3 regions of the Paenibacillus rhizoryzae genome follow, and region 3 is predicted to be linked to each of the others. Evidence: riboswitches for the same ligand, from Rfam matches in the RefSeq annotation. Region 3 holds a riboswitch; each other region holds the start of a gene.

Region 1 (5,850 bases), on a different contig from region 3:
AGCTCAGAAGCAGCATAATGATCGAGTCCATATTCCGCGTCGAGCCAAGCAATGGTGACGCCTTCCCGTGTTTTTTCCAGTTCGGAGCCGCTTTTATGAGTGGGGTCATCCAGTGCCAGCCTAGTGGATAGCTGCTCCAGAAAATGGCCGAGCTGAATGCCGACCTCGACACTTCTGCTGGCATTCTCCGCCTGCCAGAACGGGATCTCGCTGAAGCGGTTCGGAGCTTCTTGGACATATACGCGGTCGTTCTCAATGCTGCTAATCATCCAAGAGCTCGTGCCCAGCTGAAACACATCCCCTACACGGCTCTCAGCGATATAGGTTTCATCAAGCTCGCCTAAGTGAGTGCGGCTGTCAGCATGATGAACAGGATAGGCGGAGCTCTGTGGAATAGTGCCCGCGCCGGTGATAGCTGCCATAGATGTATTGGCCCGCTTGCGTAGCATATCAGTGCTGCGATCCCATTCCATTAAAGGCCGTGCAAATGGGTAAAATCCCGACAGCACCTTGAGCGCTGCTTCCAGCCGCTCTCGTGGGAAGTTGCGGAAACATTCACTTTGTATGACGAGTCTGTACAACGCAGTAACCGAGAGATCTTCCGCCGCCACGATGGATGTCATATGCTGCGACAAGACATCGAGCGGCTCTCGCGGCAGGGTGATCGCTTCGATGTCGCGCCGCCCGATGTTGCGGCAGAGCACAGCCGCCTCCGGCAGCTCGCTGCGTGAACGCGCTATGATAAAGCCGCGGCTCACGTCGCCAACGGCGTGGCCGGCGCGGCCGATTCGCTGGATGCCCGCGGCTGCCGCTTTAGGCGAGTCGACCTGAATCACGAGGTCGACATGGCCCACGTCAATGCCGAGCTCGAGCGAGGAAGTGGTGACGAGGCAGCGCAGCTCGCCGGCCTTGAGCATGCGTTCGACCTCAAGCCGCCGCTCGCGCGAGAGGCTGCCGTGATGCGCGCGCGCCAGCTCGTAACCGGCGTGCTCGTTGAGCCGCAGCACGAGCCGCTCGCACATGCGGCGGCTATTCACGAACAGCAGCACGGAGCGTGCGCCTTCCATCAGCGCCATCATCCGCTCGATGATGGGCTGCCACACGCCATCGCGCGTGCGGGCAGGGCGGCTGAGGTCCGGCATCGTAACCCGGACCTCTATGGATTTGGTCATCGTACTCTCGACGATGACCACGGGGCGCTGCGCGTAGCCGAGCGGATGCACCTGCTCTGGCTCGGCTTGCTGCCCGGAGGCGAAGGCGCCAATAGCCTCGCCGCCATCTCGCGATGCATCTCCGATATCGGCAGCGTCCGCACCAAAACCTCCGTGCTCATCGCCCGCACCGGGCCCGACACCGCTCTCTGGATAGCCATCGCCCGCACCGAGCCCGCCACTGCGCCTCGCGCTGTCTCGTCCTACATTTTCTCCAGCGCGTGCACCTGCGCCAAACTCCGCGCCGGCCGCCGGCTCCCAGCCGCCAAGAAACCGCGCGACCCGCGACAGCGGCTTCTGCGTCGCAGACACGCCGATCCGCTGCACGGGCCGCGCCGCGAGCGCGGACAGCCGCTCCAGCGAGAGCGACAAATGCGCGCCGCGCTTGTCACCGGCAAGACTATGGATCTCGTCGACGATAACGGTCTCGACCGTATCGAGCATGCTGCGACCTTTGTCCGACGTGAGCAGCAAGTAGAGGGACTCCGGCGTCGTCACGAGCACGTCGGGAGGGCGCCGAGCCATGCGAGCCCGCTCGCTTGAAGGCGTATCGCCGGTCCGCACCGCTGAGCGGATACCCGGCCATGCCTCAGCCGCGTCACCGCTTTCGCCACTTTCAAACCGCTCAATGTCCTCCATAAACCCGACCAAATGGTGCTGAATGTCATTGTTGAGCGCTTTTAGCGGCGTGATATACAGCACGCGCACGCCTGGCGAGAGGGCTTTGCCCCGTGCGGCAGCAGCCAGCTTGCGCTGAGCAAGCCGATTCAAACAGGGCAGCAGCGCCGCCAGTGTTTTGCCTGAGCCGGTTGGCGCGGCAATCAGCGTATGACGGCCTTCCGCAATGGCGGCCCATGCTTCCAGCTGGACAGGCGTAGGCTCGCCGAACGTATGCCCAAACCAACCGGCCAGCGTCTTATGAAATCCCGCGAGTGCGGGAGAAAAGAGTGACATAGCGAAACCTCCTTTTCTATGAGAACTCAGAACGTATAATTCCATCTCCAGAGGACTTCGACAGCCGTAATATTCGCTGTAACGCAGTCCGTAGTTCTTATCTTATTTCATTAAAGTAACTCGATTTGAAATTTCAACGCACCTCAGAGCCCTTGATCAATATAACTCGAGCCGAAATTCTAACGAACCCCACAGGTCTTATTTCAGCAAATTAGCTCCATTTGAAATTCTAACGAATCCTACGGGCCTTATTTGGCCAGAAATATCCCTTTTCCATCCGAATTCACCTAAATAAGGCCACTAGGATTCGTTAGAATCGAAAAGTGGCGATTTTCCTTAAAATAAGGCCTCCATGGTTCGTTAGCGTGCAGTCACAGCAAAACGGACAGCGCCAGCCGCTTCCCACGTCCCGGAACGCCATCTCAGCGCACAGCCGCTCCACCGCAATGAAAACGCCCTACTCGGCACTAGTCGTCGCACCAACGCCTTCTGGGCACTAGCCGTCTCACCCTCGCACTACTCCTTCTCTATCATCCTACTATTCATCATGAGTCAATCGATTCCTCTTTAGACAGTCCTCGTCGGTTTCGGCTGCAAAAATCGGTCATTTGTTCAGCTTCGTTACATAAACTTAAAAAAAAGAACCCATACAGGAGGAATCCGGCATGGCAGGATGGCGGGACAGCTTAGAGAATCGGCGAGCAGAGTGGAAGAAGCTAGAGGTGGGGTTAACCGATACGTTGGCGGGACGGCGTGTGCTGCGGGTGACCGGTCCGAGAACGCCGCGTCTGACAACGCCGGTGACGAAGGCGGTTCGTCAAGAGGAGCTCAAGGCAGTGGCCGATACGTTCGATGCGGGGCTTGCTTGCTTCTGCCTCGGTGAGCTGCCGGCAGGTGAGCGTCAAAATTTCCTCGAAGCCTGGCATGAGCGGCTTGCCTCAGGCGCGATCGTCGTCATGGCCGACCGCCGGAGCGAAGGCTGCGCGACGCCAATCGAGCTGCATGATCTGTTTGCGCCGCTTGGCAGCAAGCTCGATGTTCAGGTTGGCCGAACGTTCTGGTGGGTGCGCTACTTAAGGCGGTAATCCCGAATATGCCCCATAGCGAAACAAAAGAAGCCGCAGATGCTTGTCCCGAAGGACGAACAGCTGCGGCTTCTTTTGTGCTCACACAGGCACCTAGGCAGGTGCAATCAAACTTACTCGTCGTCGCCGCCATCTGCTTCGTCAGAAGGCTCGTTCGCGTATTTCTCATACGTTTCCGGGCTCATCACGCGACGTGCTGTAACGTACCGTTTGGAATAGTAGGAATCACTTAGTGCGCTGATGGTCACACCTTTGCTGCTGGAGGAATGTGCAAACTTGCCTTCTCCAACATAGACGCCAACATGCGAGATTCCTTTGCCTGTCGTATTAAAAAATACGAGGTCGCCGGCAATCAAATCCGCTTTCGCGATTTTCTTGCCCAGCTGTGCTTGCGAACGGGATGCATGCGGGATATCCACGCCGAGTTTATTAAACACGTACATGGTGAATCCGGAGCAGTCAAACCCTTTCGTTGTCGTGCCGGTGTACACATAAGGTGTACCGATCAGATCTGAGATGACCCCATCCATTTTGGATTGCGCGAAAACGCTTCCTGTTTGAAAAAGTAGAAGCATCGCCAGTCCGATCAAAAGTGCAGAAATCTTTTTCAAAACGGGAAACTCCTTCCAGTGCCTACGAGGTTAGCTGTGGGGTTCGGTTGAAGGCTCCCTATGATCACCTCTGGCATTCCGCGGCTTGCTTTGCGGATGTCGGGATCAATTCACCCAAGATGGTTCCCCCGTTTCCCGTGATGGGAATTCGGCAAAATTTTCATTTCTAGGCATAATTATTCGATCATTTTCTTCCTTCTCCTTCCTAGTTCACAACTTGTTCACAAATTAAAATTATTAGAATGCAACCTTTTACCTCTCACTTTCGTATAGCGGGCGCTGGTTTGAGCCGTTTTGGGTCTCGCTCACCACCGCGCTCACGCGCAGCCCATCCCTGCAAAGCATGTCTCATCTTGAATAAAGACGCATGTCAAAAAAACCCGCTCTGTCGAGGGGTTTGTCTTTTATATGCCAGTTATTAGTTGAAAAAGAGACCGTCCCACTGCCATTAACATGACATGGTGGGCGGCCTCTGCGCACGGATTAGACTTGTTTCGACTGCCAGGCGTCGTACTGGGCGGCTACCGTCCACACCTTCATGATGGTTCGGATTAACTGGTAGCCTTGATGCAGGATAAGTGCCAGCAAACCTGCCCAAAGCAGCGAGACGGAGGCAATGGTCATGCTAAGTACGGCTCCGATAGCCCACATGAGAAGGGAAATGCCGGCGAAAGGCAGGAAGTTCGCGATACATGTCCATAAGGACCGGAGGGTGCCGGTTCCGGCGACCGCTCCGAACTGCATGGAGAGGAAGAGCAGGTGGATCAGAACCGCCCATGCGAGCCAGGCACCCGCCCACGGACCTGCATGCTGCGCAAACTCCAGCAGTGAATTGCTTGCCAGTAGTTTTGTTAAAGCCCGAGGCAGCAGCCAGATGGCCGGGAGGAGCGTGAGCGTCGTCTCCACCAAGTAGAGCAGCGCTACCGGTTTCCAAGCCGCTCGAATGCCTTTTAGAAATTTTGTTCCGTTCGCGTCCGTCACATGATGGAGAGAGTGGAACAGCCCTGCATTCAGGAAAGGGGTGATCACAATGCGCCCAGCCAGCAGCCCGCAGAAGAGCCAGATGTATGGGCGGATCAGATCGGTCTTGATGAGCTGGAACTGCGCTTCCGTCATGAAGAGCTGAACGGCCGTTCCGCTGCTGCCGATGCTGTCCGGGAATCTTTTTAGAAGCGGCACGGTAATGCCTTCGATGGTTCGATAGAGGAAGAAGCCCCATATCAGCTCATATAGAAACAACATAATGATAATGTAGAAGTGCTTAACGGTCAGTCGCCAGCCTTGCTTCATGTGCGTTCTCATTTATCATCACCTCCCAGAAAATTTGTACGAGGCTCGTCACCATGCAATGGATGCAAATATACTTTCAATTAGCTTGGAGACGCCGACACTCCAGCGCGTGCGTGATTTCTCAGCTAGCTCGGCTTTCATAAAGTTGTTGATATGTTTGTTGTCGAGCACGTTGTCGTTGTGCGGATCGACGGCGGCCCATAGCAGCTTGGAGGAATGGACGATTTTATATTGAATGTGGGATTCTCGGCCATCCCACACTTTAGGCATCAGCGTTCCGTCGGCAAAATGGAACACCACCGACACCGGTCCGGAGCTGCCGCCTGTCTTCTTAATGAGCACAACCGATTCATACTGTGTCTCATTGCCTTGTTTCACCGGACGTACATGAATGGAAGCGACCGAGTAGTCGGACATTTCATCGCCGTACACGAAATGACTGAAGTAGTCGTTCCACTTCGTCTTCGTTACGGATTCTACGACGCGCTGGAAGTCGGCGGTGGAAGGATGCTTGAATTTATATTTTTGGAAATAAGTCCGCATGATCTTACGCATTGTTTGCGCGCCGACTTGTTTCTCAATGCCGAAGAGCACAAGCTTCGCGCGCATGTACACATTTTCCGCGTAGTGATTGTTGCTGTGATACGACCAGGACAGCTGCTTCAGCGGGGCCGGGTTCGTCATGTAGCTTGCTTCCAC
Region 2 (5,850 bases), on a different contig from region 3:
CAGCGTACGCCGGCAGAAGTCATGCAGGCATGGATGAACAGCCCGGGCCATAAAGCGAACATCCTCAGCAAGAACTTCAACAAAATCGGCGTGGCGTATTATAACGGCGAATGGGTACAAGAATTTACGTCCTAATATTATTATTTAGCAGTATAGCTAAGAGCAGCCGATCATCGGCTGCTCTTTTTTTGCATTAAAGTTGACGTTAGTGTAACCATCGGTTATTCTGTGACCAATGGTTATTAAACTAATCGAAACTAGAACTTGAGGTGTTCCTCCTATGACTACAAGAAGACAACAATTAACGGAAGAGATGAAAGCCGCGATTCGTGCGTCAGCGGCCGCTTTATTCGCAGAGAAGGGCTATTCCGCTGTCACGATGCGCGAAATAGCCAAAGCGGCAGGCTGCTCGCATACCGCCATTTATTTATATTTCAAGAATAAAGAAGAGCTGCTGCAGCAGATTGCGATTCCTTCGCTGCTCACGCTCGAACAGAAGCTGCTGGATGAAATCGGGAAACCGGGCATAGCAGCCTTAGATAAACTGCTCGCCGTATGCAGCGAATATATTTTATTCAGCCTGACGAGCGGCAGTCTGCAGACGGTCCTGTTTATGTCCGCCTCGGTACGTGTAGATGAACCGCAGCCCGAGCTTGAAGTTAACGTCATTCGCAACCGGCTGTTCGCGCACATTATGAAGGTGCTGCATATTACGGTCTCTGAAGGGTCTGAGGAGCCGAAGCAAGAGGCTGCATTGAACAATGGACGGATCTTGTTTTATTATCTGCAGGGCTTTATAAGCACGTACAGCAACCATTCAGAACCTACAGATCAGCTCCTTGAGCGGACGCTGCCGATATTTAAGCAGGGAATACAAACACTGATTCGCGGAATGAAACAACATTAAAACTTTCTCACTGTGCAGGGTTTGCAAGAATTAGGGGCGAAATCCTTATGTAGACTTCATCACCCGGAGGGTATGAGACATGAGGCGTAAAGCCGTATATTGTAACAAGCCGCTTGCTGTGAAAGTGAAGCGTAAGCTCGGTAAAAGCAATCCATGTGTGGACGATATCGATGCCAGATCGGACATGCACAATTACCAACGATTGATCAAATATTTGCCGGAGCCGATTTTTGTGCATGACGGAAACGATATTCTATTCGCCAATCAAGCAGGTCTTAAACTGCTGAATATATCGGAAAGCGATTTCTCCACCGGACAAATGAGCTTTCGTTACATACATCCCGATTACAGGGAGCGGTCCGCAGCGCGTGTGAAGGCGATTATGGAAACGGATGAGCCCAACGAGTTCTTGGAATGCCAGCTGATTGCGGAGGGCGGCGAGATTATCGACGTCGAGGTGTCCAGCACGCGTATTCGCAATTACTTGGATAAGGGCACTGTCGTGCAAAGCGTGTTCCGCGATATGCGTGAACGGAAGAAGGAAGAGGAAGCGCTGATTCAGTCGGAGAAGCTGTCGGTGGCCGGTCAAATGGCCGCGGGTATCGCACACGAAATTCGCAATCCGCTAACGTCGCTGATCGGCTTCTCGAAGTTTCTGAAGACGAAGATCGACCAGTATCATGAATACTTCGATATTATGCTGGTTGAACTGGACCGGATCAACTCCATCGTGCAGGAATTCATGGCGCTTGCCAAGCCGCAGGCGAACCAGTTCCGAAAGCACGACTTGGTCAAAATCATTCAAAGCGTGCTGACGCTGCTTGAAACACAGGCGATTCTGCGCGATGTACAGATCGTCTCGCGTGCGGACGCCACTTCAGCGGAGCTGCTCTGCGACGAGAATCAGCTGAAGCAGGTGTTCGTCAATGTGCTCAAGAATGCGATCGAGGCCATGCCAAGCGGCGGTGTGATTACGATCGATATGAAGCTGCATCAGCAATGCGAGCTGATCGTCGAAATCATCGACCAGGGGATCGGCATTCCGCAGGATCAGCTGCCTAAACTAGGCGGGCCGTTCTTTACTACGAAAGACAGCGGAACGGGTCTGGGACTCATGATCTGTTATCGGATCATCGAAGGCCATCATGGACGGATGGACATTACAAGCATTCCTCAGAAGGGGACTACGGTGAGCATCTTTCTTCCGCGAAATGTCTAGAAAGTGGTAATTTTGAAAGCTGTTCCTGTATTTACCGGTAGGATTCGCCTTGCCGGATATGGTATTCTATTACGCGAGCCGAAACGTAACGTACGGGGGATCTTTTAGGGAGTGGCATCACTGCCCTCCGGCCTGACATTCCGCTGGATTGGAATGCAGTGCTGAACGCGCATCTGGCGCTGGGGTGAATCGCTTATTTCACGAAGCGTAGGGTTGAACTCCTCAATCCGAATCCGACAACTAACCTCGCAGGCCGCATGCGATAAGGAAGATTATGACACGCTGTTAAGCTGTGTGTCCTTCATCGCGATGACGGAATAAATCCGCACATGCAGTTCCGTGGATGATAGCCGTAAATCAAAAGGAGGCAATACAACTTGATGAAACAAGTATGGAAGAAAAGCGTTGTAATCGCAGCGCTCAGCTTTGCTGTTCTCACACACTCAGCAAGCGCAGCATCGACGTACAGTGCGAAAGACGGCGACACGTTCTGGGAGCTTTCCAAGCAATTCGGTATTTCCTTGCAGCAAATGCTGAAAGCTAATCCGATGATTGATCCCAACAACATCTATGCAGGGCTTAGCATCGTTATTCCGACTTCGCAAGTTGTGAAGACGACTTCTGCGAAGGCAGCACCGATTGAGAAGGCAGCGAAAGCGAAAGCTGCACCTAAGGCGAAAGCAGCTCCGAAAGCTAAGGCTGCGCCGAAAGCGAAAGCCGCTCCGAAAGCTGTGAAAGCAGCGTCTAAAGCAGCGGTAGGCAAATCGATGAAAATGACTTCTCTGGATAGAGAAGATGAAATCATCACGATCGGCAACAGCAATTATAACTATTCGGAAGTTGTACAAGCGAAAGCAAGCGCGTATACAGCAGCTGCATCGGAGAACGGCTCATGGGGCGCGGTAGACTACTTCGGTAACCCGCTTAAGCTTGGAACAATTGCAGTTGACCCGAACGTTATCCCGCTTGGCAGCAAGGTCTATGTTACAGGCTATGACCATGGCGGACTTCCGGCCGGCGGCATGATGGCTATTGCGGCAGATGCTGGCAGTGCCATCAAAGGCGATCGTATTGATATTTTCGTACCGCAATCGCAACAGCAAGCCAGCACATTTGGCTTTCAATACGTGAAAGTATTCATTCTTGAATAGCATATAGTGAAACAAAACGGCAGCCCGGTGGGGCTGCCGTTTTGTTATTATCTAGACCGGGCACCGCGAGCTTCAGGTTTATTCAGCAGCTCAGGCAGCGTTACGATCTGGTACCCTTTGCTGTGCAGCAGCCGGATGAGCCTTGGGAGTGCAGCGATTGTGCCCGATAAATCCTGGCCTTCCCCGCCGCCGGCATGCTGCAATATAATCGATCCGGGCTGCAGGGTTCGTTTGATATTGATAAGGATGCTGTTGCTGTCGAGACTTTTCCAGTCGACGGAATCCACATCCCAATTGACGACAATGTAGCCTCTGCGGCGCAGCCAGTCGACCTGCTGCGGAGTAATCTCGCCGTAGGGCGGCCGTATGAATTTGGGACTGTATCCGGCAAGGGGACGCAGGATCCCATCGGTTTGCCAAATTTGCTGCTCGAAGGCATAACGGGAAATGCGCGAGAACACCGCATGATCATACGAATGATTGCCTATAATATGGCCTTCTTTACGCATGCGCCGTACAAGAGCCGGGTGTTTCGCCGCGCGGTTGCCGACGACAAAGAAGGTGGCTCTTACTTTATAACGGGCAAGAATTTCCAGTACCTGTGGCGTGTAACGCGGATCAGGCACGTCATCGAAAGTCAGTGCTACACGGCGTGATCCTCGCGGTCCCCAGACAACGAAAGAACCGGGAAATTGCTGCTGAAGCTTTACCCATGACATGGCGCTGCTGCGCTTCTTCCTGCGTCTCTGCTCGCTGTTGAAAGAAGGCTCTGCGTGTTTGGTACCGGCAGTGATCCCGTGTCCTTCATGTTCAGCTGCAGGCAAGGGGTCACTGACGCCGCTGACGCGAGATAAATCGGCAGAAGAGGAGTTGGCATCGTCAGCGAGCGACGAGGAGCCTACTAATGCGGTCCAGGCAAGCAGCAGCACTAACACCCGCTTTGTTACAGGCATCCCGAACATGTTCTTCGTCCCTCCGCTCCAAGCGAAAATGTACTTCTATTACCGTACAGTAACCTGTCGCTCTCATTTTGCCCTGCCATCCTTTGATCATGCATGAAAGATCCCTCTTTACATGGTTAGTCCCGAACACGTAACATGTAAGGGAATAAGTTGAAAAGGGGATAGAACATGCCAGCCATTGATATGCCGTTACATGAATTGAAAACGTATTCAGGAATCAATCCAAAACCTGCTGACTTCGATGCATACTGGGATCGCGCTTTAGCGGAGATGCACGAGACCGATGCTTCCGTAGAACTTATTCCAAGTGCTTTCCAAACGCCGCAGGCGGAATGCTTCGATCTTTACTTTACCGGCGTCAAAGGCGCTCGTGTTCATGCGCAGTACGCGCGTCCTCGGAACGCGGCAGCGCCACACCCTGCAGTGGTTCAATTTCACGGCTATACCGGCCATTCCGGCGATTGGACCGAACGTCTTGCTTATGTATCGCTTGGCTATTCCGTGTTCGCGATGGATTGCCGCGGTCAAGGCGGTAAGTCTGAAGATACCGGCAGCGTAAAAGGCAACACCCATCATGGCCACATCATCCGCGGGCTTGACGATGAGCCGGATCAGCTGCTATTCCGCCACATCTTCCTCGACACGGCTCAGCTTGCAGGCATCGCGCTGAATATGCCTGAGGTCGATCCAAGCCGAGTTTATGCCATGGGCGGCTCGCAAGGCGGCGCCTTGACGATCGCATGTGCGGCGCTGGAGCCGAGAGTAGCCAAGCTTGCGCCCGTATTCCCGTTCCTCAGCGACTATAGACGCGTATGGGAAATGGATCTGGCCAAGGACGCGTATCATGAGCTGCGTACTTACTTCCGTCATTTCGATCCGCAGCATGAGCGCGAGGATGAAATTTTCACGAAGCTGGGTTACATAGACATTCAGCATTTAGCAAACCGGATTCAAGGCGAGGTGCTGATGGGCGTGGGTCTAATGGACACGATCTGCCCGCCATCCACGCAATTTGCGGCCTATAACAAGATTACATCGAAGAAGCGTCTTGAAATTTTCCCGGACTTTGGCCATGAAGGGCTGCCGGGCTTGAATGATAAAATTATGCAGTTTTTCTTAGCGGAATAGGGGAGGTCGACGTTTATGTTGTTAGAGGTGAAAGATAAGCTTGTTATGATTGGAGATTCCATCACGGATTGCGGCCGGGCGCGGCCTGTTGGAGAAGGGCTGTTCGATGCCATTGGCAAAGGATATGTCGGCCTTGTCGATGCCTTGCTGACAGCCGCTTATCCGGAGCGCGGTATTCGCGTTGTGAACGTCGGAACAAGCGGCAATACCGTGCTTGATTTGAAGGCGCGCTGGCAGGCGGATGTGCTGGATCAGAAGCCGGATTGGCTCTCGATCATGATCGGCACCAACGATGTATGGCGTCAATTTGATACGCCTCTTATTACAGAATCGCATGTGTACCCGGAAGAGTATGCGGCAACACTGGAGGAACTCGTCGTTCAGACAAGGCCGAAGCTGAAAGGGCTTGTACTGATGACGCCTTTCTACCTTGAACCGAATCCAAACGATGCGATGAGAGCTCAGATGGATCGTTACGGCGCA
Region 3 (5,850 bases):
TTAATTGAAGCGGCCAAGGATGGCAAGCCGGATGTGAAGCTGCTGCCGCCGATGATCGTATATAATGAACAGCGGCAATATAATGAAGAGTTAATGCGGATTTATTATGGCGATCAAGCGCCAGAAGCGGGAACGAGGGATTCGAGCAATGATCGTACAACGTAGTTTTCGTGCATCGGATGACGGTAACACGGATGGAGCCGGAACATTGTATCTGGTTGGAACACCAATCGGCAACTTAGAGGACATGACTTTTCGGGCGATTCGAATATTAAAAGAAGTCGATATGATTGCAGCCGAAGATACGCGCCAAACACGCAAACTATTGGCTCACTTTGAAATTTCGACAAGGCTTGTCAGCTACCATGAGCATAACAAAGAGGCCAGCGGACCAGAACTTATTAGATTGTTGGCTAGCGGGCAATCCATTGCACTGGTAAGTGATGCAGGGCTTCCGGCCATATCCGATCCAGGTGCCGACCTTGTTGCAGCCGCCGCTGAAAGCGGCATTGCGATTGTGCCGATTCCGGGAGCTAATGCAGCTTTATCTGCACTGATCATTTCCGGACTGTCTACTGAGAAATTTCTGTTTACGGGTTTCCCCCCGCGGGAACGCAAGTCGCTTACAACTTGGCTGCAGCAATTACAAAGGCAAGAGGCGACATTAATTTGTTACGAATCGCCGCACCGGATTGTAAAGACGCTTGCAGTGATGCTGGAGCAGCTAGGTGATCGGAAGATGGCGATGGTGCGGGAATTAACGAAGCGTCATGAAGAAGCTGCACGGGGAACGATATCCGAGTGTATGGCTTGGCTGGAAGAGAATCCTCCACTTGGCGAGTACTGTTTGGTTATTGCAGGTGTGAGTAAAGAAGAAGCTGCTCAGTTGCAGCTGGATGATCCGGTATGGTGGAGCGGGTTAGAGCTGGAGGAGCATGTGAGCCGGTACGAGGAGCAAGGTGAGGATCGGAAAGAAGCCATCAAACGAACAGCGCTTGATCGAGGCATGCAAAAACGTGATGTATATAATGAAGTAATGAAAAAATAGAAGAATGCTATAGAAAAAAAAGACCTTCCTGACCATTATGGCTCAGGAAGGCATCAAGGAGTATAAAAAGGTTAGAATTAACAGGTTTGATAAATGTATTATAACCTATAAATCTGAATTTGTCTCTTATTTTGTAACGGGAGCTGGCATTTCTGTTAAACAAACGTTACAAACGATTTTGCCTTTGAAATAAGCGACATTCTCAGCATTGCCACAGAAGATACAAGCCGGCTCGTATTTCTTCAGCATGATGCGCTCGCCATCCACGTAGATTTCAAGAGCATCCTTCTCACCTATTCCAAGCGTACGGCGCAATTCAATCGGAATTACTACGCGTCCCAGCTCATCTACTTTACGAACAATACCGGTAGATTTCATCATATCTAAAATTCCCCTTCACAATGGATTAACTCGTCATCATTCGACAAAATTCTATCATATAATGCCTTAATAATACCAACGTTTCCCATAATAGTCAACCTGGTTTTAACGGTAATTGTGACCAGTTATAACCGATTACCGCCGTAAATAGGCACTTATTCAATATATATATAGTACTTCAAACGAAGTGCGGTTGGAAATGATATTGCGACATTATTCGACATTAGTTCGACATTTGTGTCGAATGATTGAACTTTAAGGAGCGTGATTCGACATGAGTGCTGCTCATCGAGAAGATAAACTCGCGGAAGAGAAAGTATTTAAGGATCCCGTACATAAGTATATTTACGTTCAGGATCAACTGATTTGGGAGCTAATTAATACAAGAGAATTTCAGCGGCTGCGTCGTATTCGCCAGCTTGGCACATCCTATTTGACCTTTCATGGCGCAGAGCACAGCCGGTTCTCACATTCCCTTGGCGTTTACGAGATTACTCGGAAAATCATCTCTCAGTTTGAGCGCGGCGGCTATACCGATTGGCCAAAGGAAGAGAAGCTCGTTGCCTTATGTGCAGCTTTGCTTCATGACATCGGACATGGCCCCTTCTCTCACTCCATTGAAGATGTGTTCGACAGCCATCATGAGGAGTGGACCTGCCGCATTTTGCTTGGAAATACGGAAATCAATGCAGTCTTACGGGAATTTGATCCGAGCTATCCCGAGCGTATAGCCGCTGTGATTTGCAAAACCTATCACCAACCCATTGTCGTCAGTCTGGTCTCCAGTCAAATGGATGCCGACCGCATGGATTATTTGCTTCGAGATGCGTATTTTACGGGGGTGAATTACGGTACCTTCGATTTGGAGCGAATATTGCGGGTATTGCGGCCATATCAAGGCAGAATCGTGGTGAAGGAAAGCGGCATGCATGCGGTCGAGGATTATCTCATGTCTCGCTATCAGATGTACTGGCAGGTTTATTTTCACCCGGTCACAAGAAGCTCGGAAATCATACTGCGGCAAATCTTTCGAAGGGCGAAGGAGCTCTTCGGGAGTGAATACAAATTTCATACATTAATGAAGCCAATAAAGAGGCTGCTTACGGGTACAATGGACATTGAAGCCTATTTGGATCTGGATGAAGCACTTGTTCAAACGGCTTTCGCCCAATGGGTCCATGAGCCTGATGCTGTGTTATCGGACCTATGCCGCCGGTTTCTCAATCGCAAGCTTTACAAATATGTTACGATGGATCACCCTGATGAGAAGCTGTGGCAGGAAATACGTGACCACTTGCGAGAAATCGGCCTTCATCCGGACTATCACCTGGAAATTGACTTTCCCTACGACATGCCCTACGATGTTTATCGTCCCGGTTCAACAACCGCTGCAGGCAAAGAGGAAAAACCTCCGATTCTGCTGCTGAGCCATGATGAACAATTGTCGGAAATTTCAAGCCGTTCGGATATCATTCGATCCATAACGGGTATCCATCAAGGTAAGTACCACCTTTATTACCCGGAGGAACCGCTGCGCGAATCAGCCCACAGGCTGCCTGCGAAACTCCGCGAATTATTTGCTTTAATGTAGAAAGGGGTTCCGAAAGTCACCATGTTAATCGACACGCATACGCATTTAGACTCGCATAAATTCGACGAAGACCGGGCGGAAGTTATCGAAAGAGCGCAGGCTGCCGGCGTACATAAGCTCATCAATATCGGTTTCAACCGTGAAACCATTCCAACCACGATGGCTCTTGCCGAGCAGTATTCCTTTATTTATGCCGCCGTCGGCTGGCATCCGGTTGACAGCATTGATATGCGGCCTGAGGATCTGGATTGGATTGCGTCGCTCTGCGATCATCCGAAGGTCGTGGCGATCGGTGAGATTGGACTGGATTACCACTGGGATACCTCGCCTAAGGATGTTCAGCAGCGCGTATTTCGCGAGCAAATCCAACTAGCTAAGCAGAAAAAGATGCCGATTGTTATCCATAACCGGGATGCCCACGAGGATGTCGTTACCTTGCTCCGAGAAGAGGGGGCCAAGGACGTTGGCGGCGTCATGCACTGCTTCTCCGGCAGCTGGGAAACGGCGAAACAATGTCTCGATATGAACTTCTATATTTCATTCGGCGGACCGCTTACATTCACCAATGCAAGAGTGCCAAAGGAAGTGCTTTCACAAGTGCCTTTGGACCGGATTTTGATCGAAACGGATGCTCCGTATTTGGCACCGCATCCTCATCGCGGGAAACGAAATGAGTCTTCTTTCGTCCGTCTTGTAGCAAACACGATTTCGGAAATAACAGGTAAAAGTGTGGAGGAAGTCGGCAAAATAACCACGGAAAATGCAATGAAATGTTTTGGAATCTGATGAAAACGGCTTTGAAAGCAAGGATTTGGGACTATTCTCGTGATAAAACTGATTTTGATTGAAGAAATTGCTTGCTTTTCGCCTATTTTTCCTTGAAATTCGTTAAAATCGTCATTAATCAGTTCTTTACAATGTGGCGCGATAGACGTTATGATTCATTTCAGAGCAACAAAACTTGTATTCCTTTTCCAATAAAACGCTTAATCTCCGATGATCGGAGAGCGGGGGAACCAATTGTTGAAACTGTTTGTAGCAAGAAGAAACAGCTTGTTCGTTTCTTCCCCTTAAAAACGTGTTCGTCGACTAAAGGGCGACACTGTTTTGTACAAAGGCAGACAGTGATAGACATGAAATTCTTCTTGGGGTGAATTTTGCGACCGGCACTGCAATGTTAATCGTGCCATTAGCGAATAGGGCGACTCTCACGTCCGAATCCGACAGCTAACCTCGTAAGCGTCAATAAGAGAGATCAACCTCGTGAATGCAACTCCATGCTACCATTGTCTAATGGGAAGCCACGAAACAGATCCTCTGTCGTCGGGCTTCTTTTTGTTTGAAAGAAGCATAAACTGACGACAAAAGCTGTATTATGGAAGTGGTCCGGGGCGGAAATTGGAAAGAAAATCTCTATAGTCGCGTCTATGTAATCATGCGTAACAAAGGCGGCGGGGCTATGTAAGGAGGACCGAAGAAATGGGAGCACTCCAGCTTAAGGACACCCATGGGAAACGATCATCCAGCATGTCTTTCGCATTGCGATGGAAGCATGAGAACGTGCGTTTAATTGTACTAAGCGCCATGATCTCAATCGCTATGACTTTCATGTTTCTGGTGTTGTTGTACGGAACGGCTGACAAGCGCGTGTCCGTAGTAGTGAATGGACGAGAAACCATTGTCTCTACGAAGCAATGGGTCCTTCAACGCCTACTGGATGAACAAGCTATTGCAGTTGGCACTTATGATAAAGTGTCGATGCCGCTGGATGGCGGTATTAAAGACGGTGACCGAATCGTTATCAATCAAGCGGTGCCTCTTATTGTAAAAGCTGACGGCAAAGCAAGAACGTTGTACACGACAGAAAGAACCGTACAGGCGGCGATCGATCAGGCTCATATATCGATACGCAGTCAAGATAAGGTAGTACCTTCGTTATCCTCGGCACTTAAACCGAATATGATCATCTCGATCACTCGGATTGACACGAAGATCTCGGAGAGTACCCACCCCGTTCCTTTCTCCATTGTGAAGAAGGATAATCCCAAGCTTGCGCTAGGGAAAGAACAGCTTGTCCAAACGGGTAAACAAGGCACTGTCGTTAAGCGTTATGAAAAGACTTTCGAAGATGGCGTTCTAGTCTCACAGACACTAGTCGAGAAGTTGACCAAGTCACCATCTGTCGATCAGATCGTGTCAGTCGGGACTAAGAAGCCTGAGCCGAAGGTAACGATGCTAAGGGCGAATTCGCCGAGTGTATCTACCATGACGAAGCGGGGCGTTACATTCAGTGCGAAGAAAGTATTGAAGAACGTAACCCTTACGGCATATTCAGCCGGCTTGGCTTCAACAGGTAAAGGAAAGAACCATCCACAGTACGGCATAACCGCATCGGGGTCACGCGTTCAGGAAGGCCGTACCATTGCGGTCGATCCGAAAGTGATTCCGATCGGCTGGTGGGTGTATATCGAAGGAATCGGTTTCCGCCGTGCAGAGGATACGGGCAGCGCAGTCAAAGGCAACAAGATTGATGTTTATTTTGACAGCGAGTCGTATGCCGATAAGTTTGGTCGGAAGCGGGGGTATACCGTATATGTGCTTGGGCCGAAGAAGCCGGAAGCCGTATAGGAAGTATTTCCGCGGTATGAACATGCGTATCGTATTTCGAACGTAAATATGCCATCATAAGAAGAGGCGATGCCTCTTCTTTTTGCATGTTGTACGGAAGGGAAGGAATGGAGTCCCATGATTAAAGAAATCATTGTAGTAGAAGGAAAAGATGATACAGTTGCCATCAAGCGGGCCGTAGAGGCAGAAACCATCGAGACCG

Evidence for each region. A riboswitch is a leader RNA that binds a small molecule or an ion and turns the genes downstream of it on or off. The one in region 3 is predicted to bind cyclic di-AMP.
Region 1: linked by a shared signal. The riboswitch ahead of AC6ESO_RS24135 (NlpC/P60 family protein) and the one ahead of AC6ESO_RS28585 (resuscitation-promoting factor) in region 3 are both predicted to bind cyclic di-AMP.
Region 2: linked by a shared signal. The riboswitch ahead of AC6ESO_RS06620 (3D domain-containing protein) and the one ahead of AC6ESO_RS28585 (resuscitation-promoting factor) in region 3 are both predicted to bind cyclic di-AMP.

What each region holds. Positions count from the first base shown of each region.
Region 1 covers NZ_JCAALT010000009.1:34,666-40,515, reverse strand. Annotated here, with positions in the region: gene AC6ESO_RS24145 (DEAD/DEAH box helicase) at 1-2,165, opposite strand, end outside; gene AC6ESO_RS24140 (hypothetical protein) at 2,831-3,250, shown strand; gene AC6ESO_RS24135 (NlpC/P60 family protein) at 3,364-3,861, opposite strand; cyclic di-AMP (ydaO/yuaA leader) riboswitch at 3,866-4,025, opposite strand; gene AC6ESO_RS24130 (hypothetical protein) at 4,345-5,163, opposite strand; gene AC6ESO_RS24125 (M1 family aminopeptidase) at 5,200-5,850, opposite strand, start outside.
Region 2 covers NZ_JCAALT010000002.1:280,680-286,529, reverse strand. Annotated here, with positions in the region: gene AC6ESO_RS06635 (CAP domain-containing protein) at 1-135, shown strand, start outside; gene AC6ESO_RS06630 (TetR/AcrR family transcriptional regulator) at 281-907, shown strand; gene AC6ESO_RS06625 (ATP-binding protein) at 987-2,126, shown strand; cyclic di-AMP (ydaO/yuaA leader) riboswitch at 2,193-2,397, shown strand; gene AC6ESO_RS06620 (3D domain-containing protein) at 2,507-3,277, shown strand; gene AC6ESO_RS06615 (polysaccharide deacetylase family protein) at 3,325-4,239, opposite strand; gene AC6ESO_RS06610 (alpha/beta fold hydrolase) at 4,408-5,367, shown strand; gene AC6ESO_RS06605 (SGNH/GDSL hydrolase family protein) at 5,383-5,850, shown strand, end outside.
Region 3 covers NZ_JCAALT010000015.1:61,691-67,540, reverse strand. Annotated here, with positions in the region: gene AC6ESO_RS28610 (tRNA1(Val) (adenine(37)-N6)-methyltransferase) at 1-165, shown strand, start outside; gene rsmI (16S rRNA (cytidine(1402)-2'-O)-methyltransferase) at 149-1,048, shown strand; gene AC6ESO_RS28600 (AbrB/MazE/SpoVT family DNA-binding domain-containing protein) at 1,175-1,429, opposite strand; gene AC6ESO_RS28595 (HD domain-containing protein) at 1,704-3,020, shown strand; gene AC6ESO_RS28590 (TatD family hydrolase) at 3,042-3,806, shown strand; cyclic di-AMP (ydaO/yuaA leader) riboswitch at 3,994-4,277, shown strand; gene AC6ESO_RS28585 (resuscitation-promoting factor) at 4,500-5,648, shown strand; gene rnmV (ribonuclease M5) at 5,766-5,850, shown strand, end outside.